3 regions of the Pseudescherichia sp. genome follow, and region 1 is predicted to be linked to each of the others. Evidence: riboswitches for the same ligand, from Rfam matches in the RefSeq annotation. Region 1 holds a riboswitch; each other region holds the start of a gene.
What was found. Region 1 has a riboswitch for thiamine pyrophosphate ahead of thiM (hydroxyethylthiazole kinase). Riboswitches for the same ligand answer to the same signal wherever they lie in the genome.
Positions count from the first base shown of each region.

Region 2: it holds a riboswitch for thiamine pyrophosphate, as region 1 does, so the genes downstream of both, thiB (thiamine ABC transporter substrate binding subunit) here and thiM (hydroxyethylthiazole kinase) in region 1, are expected to answer to the same signal.
Region 3: it holds a riboswitch for thiamine pyrophosphate, as region 1 does, so the genes downstream of both, thiC (phosphomethylpyrimidine synthase ThiC) here and thiM (hydroxyethylthiazole kinase) in region 1, are expected to answer to the same signal.

Region 1 is NZ_DAMBWA010000001.1:309,310-316,402, reverse strand. Features, by position in the region: gene RTX96_RS01475 (AAA family ATPase) at 1-1,198, shown strand, start outside; TPP riboswitch at 2,403-2,500, shown strand; gene thiM (hydroxyethylthiazole kinase) at 2,533-3,321, shown strand; gene thiD (bifunctional hydroxymethylpyrimidine kinase/phosphomethylpyrimidine kinase) at 3,318-4,118, shown strand; gene RTX96_RS01460 (hypothetical protein) at 4,256-4,621, shown strand; gene fbaB (class I fructose-bisphosphate aldolase) at 4,795-5,847, shown strand; gene RTX96_RS01450 (mandelate racemase family protein) at 6,251-7,093, shown strand, end outside.
Region 2 is NZ_DAMBWA010000010.1:137,058-144,150, forward strand. Features, by position in the region: gene leuC (3-isopropylmalate dehydratase large subunit) at 1-1,021, shown strand, start outside; gene leuD (3-isopropylmalate dehydratase small subunit) at 1,032-1,637, shown strand; gene RTX96_RS14695 (YdgH/BhsA/McbA-like domain containing protein) at 1,839-2,051, shown strand; gene RTX96_RS14700 (sugar efflux transporter) at 2,186-3,364, opposite strand; gene sgrR (HTH-type transcriptional regulator SgrR) at 3,550-5,205, shown strand; TPP riboswitch at 5,242-5,340, shown strand; gene thiB (thiamine ABC transporter substrate binding subunit) at 5,376-6,374, shown strand; gene thiP (thiamine/thiamine pyrophosphate ABC transporter permease ThiP) at 6,350-7,093, shown strand, end outside.
Region 3 is NZ_DAMBWA010000023.1:14,500-21,592, forward strand. Features, by position in the region: gene thiG (thiazole synthase) at 1-556, opposite strand, end outside; gene thiS (sulfur carrier protein ThiS) at 558-758, opposite strand; gene RTX96_RS20300 (HesA/MoeB/ThiF family protein) at 739-1,497, opposite strand; gene thiE (thiamine phosphate synthase) at 1,490-2,125, opposite strand; gene thiC (phosphomethylpyrimidine synthase ThiC) at 2,125-3,912, opposite strand; TPP riboswitch at 3,999-4,108, opposite strand; gene rsd (sigma D regulator) at 4,162-4,665, opposite strand; gene nudC (NAD(+) diphosphatase) at 4,764-5,555, shown strand; gene hemE (uroporphyrinogen decarboxylase) at 5,608-6,672, shown strand; gene nfi (deoxyribonuclease V) at 6,682-7,093, shown strand, end outside.

The sequences.
Region 1 (7,093 bases):
GTTGACGTTTACTGGGAATTTATCAGAAGTAATTGCTGCTCATGTACAAGCCAATAAGGTGGCTGCATTCACCTCGCATGTTTATGAGGATGAAGGAGTAAATTATTTTAGAGTAAAGAGATGTAGCGAGGCTGGGGAGAAGAAAATATTATTTTGGAATGGAAATGAATTTGTTAACCCAAGTGGCATAGATGCCCCATTCAAGAAATTTTATGATAATAACTTCATTTGGGCTGATACAAATCCAAGCAATGAAGTAAAGTTTGGCTCTACAACTATATGTGGTTCGCTTCTAAAAGAGATAGCCTTGGGCCATATTGCAACGGATGAATACAGATCATTTTCTGAACAATACCATCGCGTATTCAATCATCCTGAATCAGAGTTGAGACAGAAAATATCATTAGTCGAAAATCAAGTTAGAGAGGTTTTTTCTTCTCAATTTGGCATGGCAGATATTTCCTTCATTTTTGAAGAATTGCAGGTAGAGAATTTTTTCAAAACTATTTCCATCATGATTGATGATGGGGTAAATGTCCCTATGGGAGAGAAGGGGCATGGTATGCAAAGGGCGCTGGCCCTATCATTACTTCAGGTGTACGCTGAGATAACGTGTAACGCCCATGGTGCGGGAATCAGCAAGCCATTTTATCTTTTCATTGATGAACCTGAAATATGTCTTCATCCGTCAGGCCAGCAAAAGCTTTTAGAAGCTTTGATGATTATCTCCAAAAGTAGACAGGTTTTTGTTACAACGCATTCTCCTTTCCTTCTATCTTCCCCTTTCCTCAAAAATGTTGGTTTATTTGTTTTTAAAAAAGAAAATAACAAAAATATTGTGGAAAGGGCTGATACTTCTCCATGGTTCCCATGGTCTCCATCCTGGGGGGAGATTAATTTTAAGGCATACAATTTAGCAACCGTGGAATTGCATAATGAATTATATGGATACCTGCAGGAGAAAAACTCCTGTCCAAATGAAAGAGCAATGGATCAATGGCTAAGTGCGAACAGGATCGCACTTGATAAAATATGGGTCAAGGAGTTTAAAGGTGTGGCGCAATCACCTTCGGATACTTCGTTGCAAACATTCATCCGTAATCATATACACCACCCAGAGAATGTTACAATGCAATCTCATCGTTATACACAACAAGAATTACTAACTTCAATCCAACAGATGGTTGGACTTCTGTAAAGAAAAAGGCGAGCCATTTGGCTCGCCTTTTCATATTAATTTAATAGCTTACGACTTTTAGACAATAGCATGCTTAAAGCATATTCAAAACCGTGTTGTGACTCCAAACGGCTAAAGGTCACGTTACACAGGCCCAACTCTCTACACAGTGCTTTACGTTTTACGACATCCGCCGCGCCAGATACATAGACAGCCCCAGCCCCAGCCCCAGCCCCAGCCCCAGGTATATTAATTGTGACTTTCATGTGACACCTCAGTTAAAAGTAAAAATGAATATAACCGGAAGGGAAAACCCCCAGCCGATACCCAAAGGGCAAGACCGGGGGCATTCTGCATTACTTCAGCTTAACGTTCAGCGTGTAGTTCGGGCGTAGGTTCAGCGGGATGAAGCTCGCCTCCTGGTAAATGGTCACCATGCCGTAACGGTCGGTTATTACTTTTTGGTATTGTGTTGTTATTAAGTAATTGAGAATAAAGCGATTTCTGAGCAGGCGCACTGTAGGAGCGGAAGATTGCACAAAGTTTGCTCAGAATGCAGGCCAACCGGCAGGGAGTGCCTCCAGATATTTGGCGAAAATACACTCGTCACCCAGGGCCTCAGGTCGAGGGGCCTAGCAGCAATATCCAAACTCCCAGATATTTTCCCACCCAAATGGAAGGGACCCGCTCCTTTTTATATTCGGGTATAGGGTAGGCTGAGTGAGGCTCGCCAGTGTACACCCCTGGATTTTGTTTTCTGTTAAGTTATTGATTTTTGTCTGTTTTACATCAATTATCCGTTACCGAGATTACCCCCGCCCAGACGGATGGCACTCAATGAATAACGATAAGTCAAACCACCCTAAACACTTCCAATACATGGGGCGTATGGTCACTATTTACCCTACATACATCATTATTGACGGTATCAAGATCAGCCGCTCCCGTCTGTCCTTTGCATCCCAATTGGAGTTGGCAAAAGCACTTCGACTGCATGATGAAAAGGTATGCAGAAAATAGATTTAATTTAAATCATCACGACTGAAATAATTTTCTTAAGCCGCCTTATAGGCGATTTTTTTGTGCCTGCCATTAATGTGTGGGACACAACATGAGACACAAACTGGGACACAGAGGATTTTTTAGGGTTGAGTCTTTGGCTTTCCGCTGGCATGATCCAGAACAGGGATTAACGGAACGTTAATCGCAAGCTTTTGATTTTGTCTTATTTGACTCGGGGTGCCCTTCTTCGTTGAAGGCTGAGAAATACCCGTACCACCTGATCTGGATAATGCCAGCGTAGGGAAGTCAGATGCCTGCCGGCGTCCCTTCTTCGCGCCGGGCAGGAGCTAGCTATGCAACCTGACCTGCTGAGCCACGCGTATATCGCGTCTGTTTTACAGCACTTCCGTACCCGTTCCCCGCTTGTTCACTGCATGACTAACGACGTTGTGCAGACCTTTACCGCTAACGTTCTGCTTGCCCTCGGCGCTTCCCCTGCAATGGTGATTGAGCGTGAGGAGGCCGTGCAGTTCAGCGCTATCGCCGACGCGCTGCTGATTAACGTCGGCACGCTCACCGCCGATCGCGCCGATGCCATGCGCGCCGCTATTTACAGTGCTAATCAAGCGGACAAACCCTGGACTCTCGACCCGGTAGCCGTTGGTGCGCTCGAATTTCGGACCCGCTTCTGCCGGGAGATCCTCGCCCTACGTCCGGCGGCGATCCGCGGTAACGCCTCGGAGATTATGGCCCTCGCGGGCGTGAGCACAGGCGGGCGCGGCGTGGATACCACCGATTCGGCCAGCGCGGCGCTTCCTGCGGCGGAGCAGCTGGCTCGGGAAACGGGAGCGGTGGTCGCCGTCACAGGTGAGGTGGACTACGTCACCGACGGCAACCGCACGCTGAAGGTCATCGGCGGGGCGTCGATCATGACCCGGGTAGTGGGCACCGGCTGCGCGCTGTCGGCGGTTGTGGCGACAAGCTGTGCGCTGCCTGGCGAGCGTCTCGTTAACGTTGCGGCGGCCTGCGGCCTGTTCGCCCTTGCAGGCGGCGAGGCGGTGGCAGCGAGTCGTGGCCCAGGCTCCTTTGCCGCAGCGTTTCTCGATGCGCTCTATCATCTGGATGGAGGCGCCCCGGCATGAAACGAATCAATGCATTGACCATCGCCGGAACCGATCCCAGCGGCGGGGCAGGCATCCAGGCGGATCTGAAAACCTTCTCCGCCCTCGGGGCCTATGGCTGCTCGGTCATCACCGCGCTGGTGGCGCAGAACACCCTCGGTGTGCAGTCGGTTTACCGTATTACCCCAGAATTTGTCGCCGCGCAGCTGGATTCGGTGCTGAGCGATGTGCGTATTGATACCACCAAAATTGGCATGCTGGCGGATACCGATATCATCGAGGCGGTGGCCGAGCGGCTGGCGCACTATCGGGTAGAGAATATCGTGCTGGATACGGTGATGCTGGCGAAAAGCGGCGATCCGCTCCTGACGCCCTCGGCGGTCGCGACCCTGCGCACCCGACTGCTGCCGCAGGTTTCACTGATTACGCCTAACCTGCCGGAGGCGGCGGCGCTGCTTGATGCCGACCATGCTCGCAACGAGCAGGATATGCATGAGCAGGGGCGGGCGCTGCTGGCCCTCGGCTGTGAAGCGGTGCTGATGAAGGGGGGCCATCTGACCGACGGCGAAAGCCCAGACTGGCTCTTTACCCGCGAGGGAGCCACGCGCTTTAGTGCTCCACGTATTGCCACCAAAAACACCCACGGCACTGGCTGCACGCTCTCGGCGGCGCTGGCGGCGCTGCGCCCACGCCATACTAACTGGGCCGATACCGTAGCCGAAGCCAAAGGCTGGTTAACCCAGGCGCTGAGCCAGGCGGACTCGCTGGAGGTGGGGCAGGGTATCGGCCCGGTGCACCATTTCCACGCCTGGTGGTAAAAGCAAACACATAAATAACCCTTCCGGCTTACGGAAGGGGATTTAATATTTACTGTAATTAACTATTCTCAGATATTCTCTCAGATATTTGTCGCAGGTTCCTGGAAGCATTAACGCGTGATAATGGAGCTGAAGATATGAAACTGCACGCTTTGCTATTGCCGCTGGTCTCTTGCTTGCTGAGCGCCTGTGCAAGTGAGGGACCGTCCCCCTATACGGGACATATTGGCACCAGGCATTATGAAAACTTTATCTGTTTAACCTCCCCGGAAGATGGAGAGATAGAGGCGTACAACCTCACCTCATCGAAGGATAACTTCAAGTCTACCTATTCCCCGGTAGGTGAGGAGCCGATTCTTGTGCATGCCCCAGGCGTCTGTTTTTTAGCGCGCTTTGATAAGGGCTATATCTACTCATTTAATTATCAAGTAGAAGGTGACTGGTATCATTTTCGCTTTTTTAGCGATCAAAATGGCAGGATAACCATTTTAAAAGCGTCCTGATAATAGCGCGGTGAGTAACTGCCAGCTGAGTAATAAATTTCAGTCGTACATAAGTACCATAATTCCCTTTGTGCTGGAAAAATCCGCCGCCCGGTACCAGGCTTACTCTGCCTGCGAACTCAGGGCAGGACTAACCACGTTCGCCTGCGGGCGAATCTTACGGGAGCCTCATCATGACTGATATTTCACAGCTGCTTGGCAAAGATGCCGACAGCCTGTTGCAGCATCGTTGTATGACCATTCCAGCCGACCAGCTCTACCTGCCAGGACACGACTATGTCGACCGCGTGATGGTCGATAATAACCGTCCCCCGGCCGTCCTCCGCAATATGCAAACGCTCTACAACACCGGCCGTCTGGCAGGAACCGGCTATCTGTCAATTCTGCCGGTTGACCAGGGCGTAGAGCACTCGGCGGGCGCGTCGTTCGCCGCCAACCCGCACTATTTCGATCCAAAAAACATCGTTGAGCTGGCGATTGAAGCGGGCTGTAACTGCGTCGCCTCTACCTATGGTGTACTGGCCTCGGTATCGCGCCGCTATGCGCACCGTATTCCGTTTCTGGTGAAGCTCAACCATAACGAAACCTTGAGCTATCCCAACACCTTTGACCAGACGCTCTACGCCAGCGTAGAGCAGGCGTTCAATATGGGGGCGGTTGCCGTGGGCGCAACCATCTACTTTGGCTCTGAGCAGTCGCGCCGCCAGATCGAGGAGATCTCCAGCGCCTTTGAGCGCGCCCACGAGCTGGGACTGGTGACCGTGCTGTGGGCCTATCTGCGCAACGCCGATTTCAAAAAGGATGGTGTGGACTATCACGTCTCTGCCGACCTCACCGGGCAGGCCAACCACCTGGCGGCCACCATCGGGGCCGATATCGTTAAACAGAAGATGGCGGAGAATAACGGCGGCTATAACGCGGTGAAATATGGCTATACCGACGAGCGTGTCTACAGCAAGCTCACCACCGATAACCCTATCGACCTGGTGCGCTATCAGCTGGCAAACTGCTACATGGGCCGGGCCGGGCTGATTAACTCCGGCGGTGCATCAGGGGGAGAAGCCGACCTGACCGAGGCGGTGCGTACGGCTGTCATTAACAAACGCGCGGGCGGGATGGGGCTGATCCTGGGCCGAAAAGCGTTTAAGAAAACGATGGCCGACGGTGTGAAGCTGATTAACGCCGTGCAGGATGTCTACCTGGATAATAAAGTGACCATTGCCTAATTAGTTACAACATACTCTGGATGGGTGTGTAGGCTCGGTAAGATACTGCAACGCCGGGCGGCACTGCGTTTGCCCGGCCTACAGTGAGCGCGGTGCAGTTCGTAGGCCCGGTAAGCGCAGCGCCACCGGGCGTTACTGTGCAAAAGCTATACTGCCGGGCGGCGCTAACGCTGGCCCGGCCCACAGAACAAAACACCTTTTCATTTTAGGGTTAACGCCCTCCCGATCTGCATCACATTTCCCCTCTCTTTTGTGAAAAGTGTCACTCAGCCCTGTGCTATTGCCCAAAAATCACCCGTTGCTTAGCGGAAATTGTCTGAGGCATCGGCTAAAAAATCTGCATACATTTACATCTGAAACAGCTTTTCAAAATGAAGCAGGCACCCTGACACAAGGATCCGTAATGAAAATTGAATCTGTAAACGTCACCGTTTTTCAGTATCCCACCCGTCGTGTTTCCGATAGCGCTGGCCACTCCCATCCGGGCCCGGAGAGCATGGCAAAGATGGCGATGCTGACCATCACCGCTGATGATGGCAGCCAGGGATTCTCTTTTGCGCCGTCGGAAGTGGTGCGGCCCTTTGTCGTGAACACCTTCTTTCGTAAGGTGATGGTGGGCCAGGATCCGTTCAACCGCGAGCGCATCTGGCAGGATCTGGTCCACTGGCAGCGCGGCAGCGCCCATCAGCTCACCGAGCGGGCGCTCTCCTTTGTTGAACAGGCCCTATGGGATCTGATTGGCCGCAAGCTCAACATCCCGGTCTATAAGCTGCTCGGCGGCTTCCGTGACAAGGTTCCGGCCTACGGCAGTACCATGTGCGGGGACGATCTGCCGGGCGGGCTCTCCACCCCGGATGAGTACGCTGCTTTTGCCGAAACCCTGGTCGCCCGTGGCTATAAGGCGATCAAGCTCCACACCTGGATGCCGCCGGTGTCGTTTGCACCTAACCCGAAAATGGACGTGAAAGCCTGTGCCGCGGTGCGCGAAGCGGTCGGGCCGGATATCGACCTGATGATCGATGGCTACCACTGGTATAGCCGTACCGAGGCGCTCTATATCGGCAAGGAGCTGGAGAAACTCAACTTTGCCTGGTTTGAAGAGCCGATGGAGGAGGAGAGCATGTCCTCCTACGCCTGGCTGGCAGAGAACCTCTCTATTCCCATTATCGGGCCGGAGAGCCTCGGCGGTAAGCACCACAGCCGCGCCGACTGGGTAAAAGCCGGAGCCTGCGACATTCTGCGTGCC
Region 2 (7,093 bases), on a different contig from region 1:
CGACTCCCATACCGCTACCCACGGCGCATTTGGCGCATTGGCGTTCGGGATCGGCACCTCGGAAGTTGAGCACGTATTGGCGACCCAGACCCTGAAGCAGGGCCGTGCCAAGACCATGAAAATTGAGGTGCAGGGACACGCTGCACCGGGCATCACCGCAAAAGATATCGTGCTGGCGATCATTGGTAAAACCGGCAGCGCGGGCGGTACCGGCCACGTGGTTGAGTTCTGCGGTGAAGCCATTCAGGCCCTGAGCATGGAGGGTCGCATGACTCTCTGCAACATGGCCATTGAGATGGGCGCCAAAGCCGGTATCGTCGCCCCTGACGAGACAACTTTTAACTACGTCAAAGGCCGTCTGCATGCACCGAAGGGTAAAGATTTCGATGACGCTGTAGCTTACTGGAAGACGCTGAAATCTGACGAGGGCGCAGCCTTCGATACCGTAGTGACGCTGCAGGCGGCAGAGATCGCCCCGCAGATCACCTGGGGGACTAACCCAGGCCAGGTGATTGCCGTCGGCGAGAACATTCCCGATCCGGCGTCGTTTGCCGATCCGGTTGAGCGCGCCAGCGCGGAGAAGGCGCTGGCCTATATGGGCCTGAAGCCGGGCATTCCGCTGACCGAAGTGAACATCGACAAGGTGTTTATTGGCTCCTGCACCAACTCGCGGATTGAAGACCTGCGCGCGGCAGCAGAGATTGCGAAAGGACGCAAGGTTGCACCGGGCGTTCAGGCGCTGGTCGTCCCCGGCTCTGGCCCGGTGAAAGCCCAGGCGGAAGCGGAAGGCCTGGACAAGATCTTTATCGAGGCGGGCTTTGAGTGGCGCTTGCCGGGCTGCTCCATGTGCCTGGCAATGAACAACGATCGCCTGAATCCGGGCGAGCGCTGCGCCTCAACCAGCAACCGTAACTTTGAAGGCCGTCAGGGGCGCGGGGGACGTACCCACCTGGTCAGCCCGGCAATGGCCGCAGCCGCCGCCGTTACCGGCCACTTCGCTGACATTCGTAGCATTAAATAAGGAGACCATCATGGCAGAGAAATTTACCCAGCATACTGGCCTGGTGGTTCCCCTGGATGCCGCTAACGTCGATACCGATGCGATCATTCCCAAGCAGTTCTTACAGAAGGTGACGCGTACCGGCTTCGGCGCACATCTGTTTAATGACTGGCGTTTCCTCGACGACAAAGGCGAGCAGCCAAACCCGGATTTCGTACTGAACTTTCCGCAGTATAACGGCGCCTCTATCCTGCTGGCGCGGGAAAACTTTGGCTGCGGCTCTTCGCGTGAGCATGCGCCGTGGGCGCTGACCGACTACGGTTTTAAGGTAGTTATTGCCCCGAGCTTTGCCGATATCTTCTACGGCAACAGCTTTAACAATCAGCTGCTGCCGGTCACGCTGAGCGATGACGAGGTGGATGAGCTGTTTAACCTGGTGCAGAGCCATCCGGGCATCACGTTTGTGGTGGACCTGGAGGCGCAGAAAGTGATTGCCGGAGAGAAATCTTATAGCTTCAATATCGACGCGTTCCGCCGCCACTGCATGTTAAACGGCCTGGATAGCATCGGCCTGACGCTGCAACACGAAGAGGCTATCTCCGCGTACGAACAGCGGCAGCCCGCTTTTATGAGCTAGCCGATACCGATTTTTAACACCATAAACGGCGAGGAGCGATCCTTGCCGTTTTTTTATGCATTGAATTCCTTGGCTTTTATAAATTAATTAACGCTCGTTATAAAATAGTGTTGACGCACATAGCCAATCGCGCCTATCATTTACCTATCGATCGTTAACTAATTAACGACCCCAGACAAAATCAAGCTTAAGGAATACCCCATGAAATCGATTAAAACGCTTGTTGCTGCCGTTGCTCTCTCTACGCTCTCATTTGGTGCTTTCGCTCAGAGCGTCACCGCCAGCGGCACCACTATTGATGATGCCGAAGCGAAAATTGCCGCTCAGGCAGAGCAGGCCGGAGCTTCTTCCTATAAAATCACCGAAGCTAACGTCAACAACACCGTGCATATGACGGCTGAGCTGTACAAATAAGTCGTTTAGTAAGCACAGCGCCGTTCGGCGTTTATGCATGGCTATGCCCGGTGGCGCAGGCTTGCCGGGCCTACAGGTTCAAAGCCGTTTGTAGGCCCGGTAAGCGGTAGCGCCACCGGGCGTTTTATTGTCAACTACACATCCCTTACCCGCATTGTCAGCCCCAGCGTCAGCAGTGAAATCCCCGCAATAACCCAGTAGACCGCCCCGTGGCCATAGCTTTGCGCCAGCGCGCCCTGGATCACCCCCGCCAGAATGACGCCAGTAGAGATACTGTTGGTAAACAGCGTGGTGGCCGATCCCGCCCGTCCCGGCATCAGATCCTGAAACCAGAGCATACCGATCCCGGCCACAATCCCGATAAACACTGCGTTAAAAAGCTGTAAGAGCAGTAGCGCATGCTCGCTATGAAAGAAGAGCAGACCGATGTAGAACAGCACCCCTGCCGCGACCGCCAGGGTCATCATCCGCCGCTTGCCGATGCGTTTGACGTAGTAGCCAGCAAGGATCATCGCCGGGATCTCCAGCCCGGCGGCGGTTCCCATCAGGATCCCGGCCAGTCTGTCCGGCAGGCCGAGATCGCCGCTGATCCACAGCGGCATATCGATGATGTACATGGTGTTGCAGGTCCACATCAGCGTGGAGGCGATAAACAGCTTGCGCACGTTGCCGTCGCGCCAGCCGCCGATCTGCGTCACCGCCACGTCAGCAGGCTGCTCCACCCTGGCGACCGACGGCAGGATCAGCGCAATTAGCGCTAAGCTGATAATGAAGATCCCGGCGGCGATAGTGAACATGGTGGTAAAGCCGTAGTTTAACGCCAGCATAAAGGCCAGCGGCGGACCGATCACCCACGCCAGGGAAAGCTGGGCGCGCATCACGGAGCTGAACATCACCACCTCGCGGGCCGAGCTGTCGGCATACTCGCGAGCAAGGGCAAAGAGCTGCGGCATGGCAGTATTCGCCAGTGAAGCCAGCAGCACGCCACAGGTGATGAGTGTCAGGTAGTGGCGGTTAAAGGCGAACAGCAGCGCGTTGCCCACCGCCATCACACAGCAGAACATGATCAGCTTACGGCGATCGCCCTGACTGTCGGATCGTTTCGCCAGCCAGAGGCTGACAAGGATCCCGGCAATAGCGTTGACGGTGTAGAACAGCCCCACCCAGAACGGCTCGGCGCCCACCTCGCGGCTGAGGAAGAGGCTGAGCGTCGGCGCCTGTAGCGCTCCGGCAATGCCCATCATAAATGCGACGATCATAAACGCGGCGTAGACCCCGTTCAGCCGCCTTCCCATTGTCATCAGCCAGAGCATAAGCATCCTTTTAGCGTGTGAGAAAAGAAAAAAGCCAGCAGAATCATAGCTGCTGGCGTGGCGATTAGCACCAATACTCAGTCACACATGGTGAAAGCAGTTGAGCACCGCTTTCATCAGCAAGGAGTATTGGCTTAATATAGGGAAAAATAAATTGCTGGGTTTTCGCCGGGAGTTCCCCTTTTATGTCCTCTGGTCGTCTGCAACAACAGTTTATCCGCCTCTGGCAGTGCTGCAACGGCGCATCTCGCGAGACGACGCTCAGCGAGCTGGCGGAGCAGCTAAGCTGTTCCCGCCGCCATATGCGTACCCTGCTTAACGCCATGCAGCAGCGCGGCTGGCTGACGTGGGAGGCGGAAGCGGGCCGCGGCAAGCGCTCGCGCCTTACCTTTCTCTATACCGGGCTGGCGCTCCAGCAGCAGCGGGCGGAGGATCTACTCGATCAGGATCGTATCGATCAGCTGGTACAGCTGGTGGGCGATAAAAGTGCCGTACGGCAGATGCTGGTCTCGCACCTCGGCAGAAGCTTTCGCCAGGGCCGGCATATCCTGCGCGTGCTCTACTACCGGCCACTGAAAAACCTGCTGCCCGGCACGGCGCTGCGCCGCTCGGAAACCCATATTGCCCGCCAGATCTTCAGCGCGCTAACGCGGATAAATGAGGAAAACGGGGAACTGGAGCCGGATATTGCCCACCACTGGAAACGGCTCTCGCCGCTGCACTGGCGGTTTTATCTGCGCCCTGGCATTCATTTTCATCACGGCCGCGAGCTGGAGATGAGCGATGTCATCACCTCCCTGCAGCGGGTTAACGCCCTGCCGCTCTACTCGCATATCACCGAGATCGTCTCCCCTACCCCGTGGACGCTGGATGTTCACCTCTCCCAGCCCGACAGCTGGCTACCCTGGCTGCTGGGCCACGTGCAGTCGATGATCCTTCCTCGGGAGTGGCCCACAATGGATAACTTTGCCAGCCTGCCGGTGGGCACCGGGCCGTATGCGGTAACGCTTAACAACAGCAACCAGCTCAAGATCCACGCCTTTGATGACTACTTTGGCTTCCGGGCGCTCATCGATGAGGTAAACGTCTGGGTGCTGCCCGACGTTAATGACGATCTGAGCGCAGGCCTGACGCTGGAAGGGCCAGGCGGCGAGGAGAGAGCGGTAGAGAGCCGCCTCGAGGAGGGGTGCTACTACCTGCTGTTTGATGCCCGCACTCGTCGCGGCGCCAGCCAGCAGGTGCGGGAGTGGGTGAGCCAGATCCTCTCTCCGGCGAGCCTGCTGTTTCACGCCGAGGAGCACCACCAGCGCTACTGGTTCCCGGCGTACGGCCTGCTGCCGCGCTGGCACCATACCCGTCCGGGCGGCAGTGAAAAGCCTGCCGGACTGGAGTCCCTGACGTTGACCTACTATCGGGATCATATTGAGCACCGGGTACTGGCCCAGACCATGAGCGCCCTGCTGGCAGCGCATCAGGTGACCCTGCACATTCAGGAGGTCGACTATGACGAGTGGCACAGCGGCGACGCGGTGAGCGATATCTGGCTCAACAGCGCCAACTTTACCCTGCCGCTGGACTTCTCTCTCTTTACTCATCTCTATGAGGTGCCGCTACTGCAGAAGTGCATTCCCCGCGACTGGCAGGCGGATGCCACGCAGTGGCGGGCGGGCGAGATGAACTTAGCCGCCTGGTGTCAGCAGCTGCTGGCGGGCAAGGCGATTGTGCCGCTGATCCATCACTGGCTGATGATCCAGGGGCAGCGCAGCATGCGTGGCCTGCGGATGAATACCCTCGGCTGGTTTGATTTTAAATCGGCATGGTTTGCCCCCCCAGATCCTTAGCGCTTTCAGAATGCTGACATAATCACTACAATGAGGCCGTGCTCAACGGGGTGCTGCGCAATGCGTGTGCTGAGAAAATACCCGTCGAACCTGATCCGGATAACGCCGGCGAAGGGATTTGAGGCTGCTGCTCAAAATCCTTTGCCACTCTCTTTCTATTGAGGTGCAAAGTGTTAAAAAAATGTCTGCCGCTGCTGCTGCTTGTAGCCGCCCCCGTTTTTGCCGCCCCGACAGCTGATAAACCCGTTCTCACCGTCTACACCTACGACTCCTTCGCCGCCGACTGGGGGCCCGGTCCCGCGGTGAAAAAAGCCTTTGAGGCCGACTGCAACTGCGAGCTGAAGATGGTGGCGCTGGAGGATGGCGTCTCGCTGCTCAACCGTCTGCGCATGGAGGGCAAAAACAGCAAGGCCGACGTGGTGCTGGGCCTCGACAATAATCTGCTGGAAGCAGCGAGCAAGACCGGGCTGTTTGCCAAAAGCGGCGTCGCGGCCGACGCCGTTAACGTTCCCGGCGGCTGGAAAAACGACACCTTTGTCCCCTTCGACTACGGCTACTTCGCCTTTGTCTATGACAAAAACAAGCTGAAGGATCCGCCGAAGAGTCTCAAGGAGCTGGTGGAGAGCGACCAGAAGTGGCGGGTGATCTATCAGGATCCGCGCACCAGCACCCCAGGGCTGGGCCTGCTGCTGTGGATGCAAAAAGTCTACGGCGATAAAGCGCCTGAGGCGTGGCAGAAGCTGGCGGCAAAAACCGTCACCGTTACCAAAGGCTGGAGCGAAGCCTACGGCCTGTTCCTGAAGGGCGAGAGCGATCTGGTCCTGAGCTACACCACCTCTCCGGCCTATCACCTGATCGAAGAGAAAAAGGATAACTACGCGGCGGCGGACTTCAGCGAAGGTCACTACCTGCAGGTCGAGGTGGCCGCCCGCACCGCGGCCAGCAAGCAGCCTGAGCTGGCAGAGAAGTTCCTTAAGTTTATGGTCAGCCCGGCGTTCCAGAACGCCATCCCGACCGGCAACTGGATGTACCCGGTGAGCAACGTGACGCTGCCCGCGGGCTTTGACTCGCTGACGAAGCCGAAGACCACCCTGGAGTTCACCCCGCAGCAGGTCTTCTCCCAACGCGCTGAGTGGATTAACACGTGGCTTCGCGCGACCAGCCGCTAATTCCCGGCTGGCTGCTGCCCGGCGCTGCCGCTGCTACCCTGCTGGTGGCGGTCGCGCTGGCGGCGTTTCTTGCCCTCTGGCTCAATGCGCCGACCACCGACGTCTCGGCGCTGTGGCACGATAGCTACCTGCGCCACGTGGTGGCCTTCTCCTTTGGCCAGGCGTTTCTCTCTGCCCTGCTCTCGGTGACGCCGGCTATTTTCCTGGCCCGCGCCCTCTACCGTCGTCGCTTTCCCGGCAGGCTGATGCTGCTCCGTCTCTGCGCGATGACCCTGATCCTGCCGGTGCTGGTGGCGGTCTTTGGCATTCTTACCGTCTATGGCCGCCAGGGCTGGCTGGCGTCGCTGTGCGACTCCCTCGGCCTGCCGTGGGGGTTTTCGCCCTACGGGCTGAGCGGCATTCTGCTGGCGCACATCTTTTTTAACCTGCCGATGGCAACCCGTCTACTGCTCCAGGCCCTCGAGCAGATCCCCGGCGAGCAGCGTCAGCTTGCCGCCCAGCTGGGGATGCGCGGTTTCGCCCTCTTCCGCTTCGTTGAGTGGCCGTGGCTACGGCGGCAGATCCCCCCAGTGGCGGCGCTGATCTTTATGCTCTGCTTCGCCAGCTTCGCCACCGTGCTGTCGCTGGGCGGCGGCCCTAAGGCGACGACTATTGAGCTGGCGATCTATCAGGCCCTGAACTTCGACTACGATCCCGGCCGCGCCGCGCTGCTGGGGCTA
Region 3 (7,093 bases), on a different contig from region 1:
TGCCGATCCCGGCGTCGACTACCACCGGCACGCTCGCCTGGGCGATGATAATCTCCAGCATGGCACGGGTGGCCAGGCCCTGGTTGGAGCCAATCGGTGAGCCGAGCGGCATCACGGCGGCGCAGCCTGCCTCCTCCAGCCGTCGGCACAGCACCGGATCGGCACTGCAGTAGGGCAGCACCACGAAGCCCTCTTTGACCAGCATCTCTGCTGCTTTCAGGGTCTCAACCGGATCGGGCAGCAGCCAGCGTGCATCGGGGTGGATCTCCAGCTTCAGCCAGTGGGTGCCCAGCGCCTCGCGCGCTAGCCGGGCGGCAAATACCGCCTCTTCGGCTGTTTTCGCGCCGGAGGTGTTCGGCAGCAGCGTAACGCCTGCCTCCAGCAGCGGGGCGAGGATCGCATCGTTACGCTGGCGCAGGTCGACGCGCTTCATCGCCAGGGTGACCAGCTGGCTACCCGAGGCGCGGATCGCATCGGTCATCAGCTGCGATGAGGCAAACTTGCCCGTTCCGGTAAACAGGTGTGATTCAAACGTTTTATCTGCAATACGTAACATGTCAGCCTCCGGCGATAACCTGAAAGAGCAGGATCCGATCGCCATCCCGCAGTTGATGATGATCCCAGCGATCGCGGGGTATAACCTGCTGGTTGAGCGCCAGCGCCGTTCCCGGCTTGAGCTGGTTAAGCTGCTCCAGCAGTCCGTGCAGGGTTAGCGACTCTGCACACTGCATGGGCTCGTCATTGAAGAGGATGCGCATCTCGCCCTCCACAAACCGGGCAGCCTGCCGCCCGCTGGAGCCCAAGCGTGCGCCAGTGGTGCTTGCGCCCGTCGAACAGCCGCAGCTCGCCTTCCGCCACCTGCATGCCGCTGAGCAGCTTTAACGCCTCCAGCGCCTGCAGCGTGCCCATCATCCCCACCACCGGTCCAATAACGCCCGCCGTGCGGCAGTTGCGCTGCGGCTCTTCGTCGTCGGACCATAGACAGCGATAGCAGCCGTGCGCCCACGGGGGAGTGAGCACCATCAGCTGGCCACCGAACCCTACGGCGCTGGCGGTGATCAGCGGCGTATTCAGCGCCACGCAGGCGGCGTTAATCGCCTGGCGCGTCGCCATGTTATCGGTGCAGTCGAGCACCGCGTCGGCCTGGGCCACCTGCTGGCGGAGCGCCTCGCCCTCCAGACGCGTCTTCAGGGTAATCAGCTCAACGTGTGGATTGAGCTGCTGTAAACGCTGGCGGGCCGCGTCGGTTTTGGGCTGATTGATATCGTTGCTGGTAAACATAATCTGCCGCTGCAGGTTGCTCAGATGCACCGCGTCATCGTCGGCAAGCACCAGCGTCCCGACGCCAGCCGCCGCCAGATAGAGCGCGGCGGGGGAGCCTAAGCCGCCAAGGCCGATAATCAGCACCCGGCTGGCGAGCAGCCTTCGCTGACCGTCGATGGCGATATCCTCCAGCAGGATCTGCCGGCTGTAGCGCATAAAGTCGCTGTCATTCATCGCCCACCCCCGCCAGATCGATAAGCTGCCGGGTGGCGCTGCGCCAGTCCGCTGCCTGGGTGATGGCGCTTACCACGGCAATGCTGCCAACGCCGGTTGCCAGCACCTGCGGCGCCCGCGCGAGGCTGATGCCGCCGATGGCGACCGTTGGGTAATTCTGCAGCCGGGCAACGTGGCGGGCCAGCTGCGCCAGGCCCTGCGGCGCGGAGGGCATCTGCTTGGTCTGGGTCGGGAAGACATGCCCGAGGGCGATGTAGGAGGGGCGGGCGGCCAGCGCAACGTCAATTTCCATATCATCATGGGTGGAGACACCCAGGCGCAGACCCGCAGTGCGGATCGCGCTAAGGTCCGTTGTCTCCAGATCCTCCTGCCCCAGATGCACGCCGTAAGCGTCATGTTTAATGGCTAGCCGCCAGTAGTCGTTAATAAACAGCCGGGCAGCGTAGCGCTTGCCCAGCGCAATGGCCGCCGCGACGTCGGCTTCAACTTCATGGTCCTGCTTATCTTTGATCCGCAGCTGGAGGGTACGCACGCCCGCCTCCAGCAGGCGCTCAATCCACATCACGCTGTCGACAACCGGATAGAGGCCCAGGCGGAAGGGCACCGGTGGGAAGTCGGGCTGATACATCAGGCCTCCTCCTTCTTGAGATAGATTTCGCCGCCGCGGGCGCGGAAGTCGTTCGACATATCGTTCATGCCGACCTCAATCGCCTGGGCTGCGGCATAGTCACGCACCTCCTGGCTGATCTTCATTGAGCAGAACTTAGGTCCGCACATAGAGCAGAAGTGGGCCACCTTGCCCGACTCCTGGGGCAGGGTCTCATCGTGGTAGGCGCGGGCGGTGAAGGGGTCGAGGGCGAGGTTAAACTGATCCTCCCAGCGGAACTCAAAACGCGCTTTTGACATGGCGTTATCGCGGATCTGCGCCCCAGGGTGGCCTTTAGCAAGGTCGGCGGCGTGGGCGGCAATCTTGTAGGTAATCAGTCCCTGCTTCACATCTTCCTTGTTCGGCAGGCCAAGATGTTCTTTAGGCGTCACATAGCAGAGCATGGCGCAGCCAAACCAACCGATCATCGCCGCGCCAATGCCGGAGGTGAAGTGGTCATAGCCCGGCGCGATGTCGGTGGTCAACGGCCCGAGGGTATAGAATGGCGCTTCATGGCAGTGCTCCAGCTCTTCGGTCATGTTGCGACGGATCATCTGCATCGGCACGTGGCCCGGACCTTCAATCATCACCTGCACATCGTACTCCCAGGCGATTTTGGTCAGCTCGCCCAGGGTATGCAGCTCGGCAAACTGCGCCTCATCGTTGGCATCCTGAATCGAGCCGGGGCGCAGGCCGTCACCCAGCGACAGGGAGACGTCGTAGGCGGCGCAGATTTCGCAAATCTCGCGGAAGTGCTGATAGAGGAAGTTCTCCTGATGGTGAGAGAGGCACCACTTGGCCATGATCGAGCCGCCGCGGGATACGATGCCGGTGAGGCGGTTCGCGGTCATCGGCACGTAGCGCAGCAGCACCCCAGCGTGGATGGTGAAGTAGTCCACCCCCTGTTCGGCCTGCTCCAGCAGGGTCTCGCGGAAGGTTTCCCAGGAGAGATTCTCGGCGATGCCGTTGACCTTCTCCAGCGCCTGGTAGATAGGGACGGTGCCAATCGGGACCGGGCTGTTGCGCAGGATCCACTCCCGCGTCTCATGGATATTGCGGCCGGTGGAGAGGTCCATCACCGTGTCTGCACCCCAGCGGGTGGCCCACACCAGCTTCTCTACCTCCTCTTCAATGGAAGAGGTCACCGCCGAGTTGCCGATGTTAGCGTTGACCTTCACCAGGAAGTTGCGACCGATAATCATCGGCTCAGATTCGGGGTGGTTGATGTTGGCAGGAATAATGGCGCGCCCGGCGGCGATCTCATCACGAACAAATTCCGGCGTGATATTCTCCGGCAGGCGTGCACCAAAGCCTTCCCCCGGATGCTGACGACGCAGCACCTCGCCACGAATGCGCTCCCGGCCCATGTTTTCACGCAGGGCGATAAACTCCATCTCCGGCGTCACGATCCCCTGTCGGGCGTAGTGCAGCTGGGTGACCCACTTCCCGGTACGGCCAGCGATCCACGCGGATCGGATCTTCGCGATCCCTTTCTCTACGTCGATCGCAACCTCTGGATCGCCGTAGGGGCCAGAGGTGTCGTACACCGGGATCGCCTCGTTCTCTTCAAACTGGGGCTCTGCTTTGCTGCCGCCGATAAGCGTCGGGCTAAGCTGGATCTCACGCATCGGCACGCGGATGTCGTCCCGGGAGCCCTGAATATAGATACGCGTTGAGTTAGGGAAGGTGGTGCCCTCCAGCGTGTTGATAAAGCGCTGGGCGGCGGCGCGCTGTTCGCGGCGGGTAGGTTTGGTTGTAGACTCAGACATAGCTCATTCCATAAAAAGTTAAGGACGTGGCTTGTCAGAACGACGGATGAAGCAAGAGATGCGTGCAGCCCGGAGAGGCACACGCCAGCAGATTGACTCTTGTTCCCTTCGCAGGTTCTAACCTGATCAGGTTCCGCGGATCCCGAATTAACGGTCTCAGCCGGTGCTTGCGCACTCGGCACTCCGACAAGAAAAACCCCCGTGTTGCAGGGGGCAGGTAAATTAAACTACGCGTTAATGCTTAAGAACTCAAGCAGGGCGAGCGATGTTGCTGTCGTCGTTAGCGCTCTCTGCCAGGTTGAAATCGAACGCCAGTACGATCAGCTGATCCTCCAGCGTAAAGCGTGCGGCCAGCGCTTCGCCAATGCCGGAAAGCGCTTCCTGGAACTCCAGGCAGTTATCGTCGTCGATGGCGTTCTCAAGATTTGAGTCGTAGTAGCTCATGATCTGCTGAGTATTGGCTTCCAGCTGCGGATAAATTTGCGTGGCGGCTAAAAGTGGGCTGGTCCCTTCCATTTCGCTGATAATTTGTTCATAAATACTGAAGTGTCCAGCGGAAAGGTAATCGACCAGATTGTGGCAAAAGTCGTCCAGGGCCTTCTCATCCAGCTCTGTAAAGGACTCCTTGCCCGGCTTAATGCCCACCAGGTTGTAATACGATACCAGCAAATGCTTGCGCACCTGTAGCCAGTGATCGACTAGTTTATTACTTCCGCCTACGCGCGCCGTCAGGCTTTCCAGGTGGTTTAGCATGATTAACTCCGTGGTTTAAGATAAAAAAAGTGTTCACCCAAAATATGTAAAAATGATGTAACCAACATGCCAGTGTCGCTAAGGTAGTGCAACAGATTATGGAACGTGTCATCGAATTAACCGATCAGGGCTGGTGGATCGTCAGCCATGAACAAAAATTATGGTTGCCCGCTGGAGAATTACCACACGGCGAGGCAGTAAATTTTGATCTTGTGGGCCAGCGCGGGTTAATTATCGGCGAGTGGCAAGGGGAATCGGTGTGGCTGGTTCGTCAGCCCCGGCGCCAGGATATGGGCTCGGTACGTCAGCTGATGGACCAGGACGTCGGTCTATTCCAGCTTGCCGGACGCGGCGTACAGCTGGCGGAGTTCTATCGTTCGCATAAGTTCTGCGGCTATTGCGGCCACACCATGCATCCGAGCAAAACCGAATGGGCGATGCTCTGCGGCGGCTGTCGCGAGCGCTACTACCCGCAGATTGCCCCCTGCATCATCGTCGCGATCCGCCGTGACGACCACATTTTATTGGCCCAGCACACCCGCCATCGCAACGGCATCTATACCGTGCTTGCGGGTTTTGTCGAGGTAGGTGAGACTCTTGAGCAGACCGTTGCCCGCGAGGTGATGGAGGAGAGCGCCATCCGAGTGAAAAACCTGCGCTACGTTACCTCCCAACCGTGGCCGTTCCCGCAATCCCTGATGACCGCTTTTATGGCCGAGTATGACAGCGGCGATATCACCATCGACCCTAACGAACTGCTGGACGCGGGCTGGTATCGCTATGACCAGCTGCCACTGCTGCCACCGCCGGGCACGGTAGCGCGTCGGCTCATTGAGGATACGGTAGCACTATGCCGTGCAGAGTATGAGGGGCGGGCAGAGTATGAGTGAAGCAGAGGGCGGCGTGTTACAATAACGGTCTGACGCATTGAGGAACTGCAAAATGACCGAACTGAAAAACGATCGTTACCTGCGCGCGCTGCTGCGCCAGCCCGTAGATATCACGCCGGTATGGATGATGAGACAGGCCGGGCGCTATCTGCCGGAGTACAAAGCCACGCGCGCCCAGGCGGGCGATTTTATGTCGCTGTGCAAAAACGCCGAGCTGGCCTGCGAGGTCACCCTGCAGCCGCTGCGTCGCTATCCCCTTGATGCCGCCATTCTGTTCTCAGATATCCTGACTATCCCTGATGCGATGGGGCTGGGACTCTACTTTGAAGCCGGGGAGGGCCCGCGCTTTAGCCTGCCGATTACCGGTAAAGCCGACGTTGAGCGGCTGCCGATCCCCGATCCAGAGCAGGAGCTGGGCTACGTGATGAATGCCGTGCGCACCATCCGCCGTGAGCTGAAGGGTGACGTGCCGCTGATTGGCTTCTCCGGTAGCCCGTGGACGCTGGCGACCTACATGGTCGAGGGCGGCAGCAGCAAGGCCTTCACCGTGATCAAGAAGATGATGTATGCCGAGCCGCAAACCCTGCACATGCTGCTGGAGAAGCTGGCGAAAAGCGTCACGCTCTATCTCAACGCGCAGATTAAAGCCGGTGCGCAGTCGGTGATGATTTTCGACACCTGGGGCGGGGTGCTGACCGGGCGCGACTACCAGCAGTTCTCGCTCTACTACATGCATAAGATTGTTGACGGCCTGCTGCGGGAGAATGAGGGCCGCCGCGTGCCGGTCACCCTGTTTACCAAAGGTGGTGGACAGTGGCTGGAAGCAATGGCGGAGACCGGCTGTGACGCGCTGGGCCTCGACTGGACCATCGATATTGCCGATGCGCGTCGTCGCGTAGGGCATAAGGTCGCCCTGCAAGGCAATATGGACCCATCGATGCTCTATGCACCCCCGGCCCGCATCGAAGAGGAAGTCGCGACTATACTTTCTGGTTTCGGCCAGGGCGAAGGCCACGTCTTTAACCTCGGCCACGGTATTCATCAGGATGTGCCGCCTGAACATGCGGGCGCATTTGTAGACGCGGTGCATCGTCTTTCGGAGCAATATCACCGCTAAGGAGCATATATGGATCTCGCGTCGCTACGCGCTCAGCAAATCGAACTTGCCTCATCGGTGATCCGCGAGGATCGCTTTATCAACGATCCCCCGGCATTTATCGGCGGCGCGGACGTCGGCTTTGAGCAGGGTGGCGAAGTGACCCGAGCGGCGATGGTACTGCTGAAGTACCCGTCGCTGGAGCTGGTGGAGTACCAGGTGGCGCGGATTGCCACCACCATGCCCTATATCCCCGGCTTTCTCTCCTTCCGTGAATATCCCGCGCTGATGGCGGCGTGGGATATGCTGTCGCAAAAACCCGATCTGCTGTTCGTTGACGGACACGGTATCTCGCATCCGCGCCGTCTCGGCGTCGCCAGCCACTTTGGCCTGCTGGTGGACGTGCCGACTATCGGCGTGGCGAAGAAACGCCTGTGCGGCA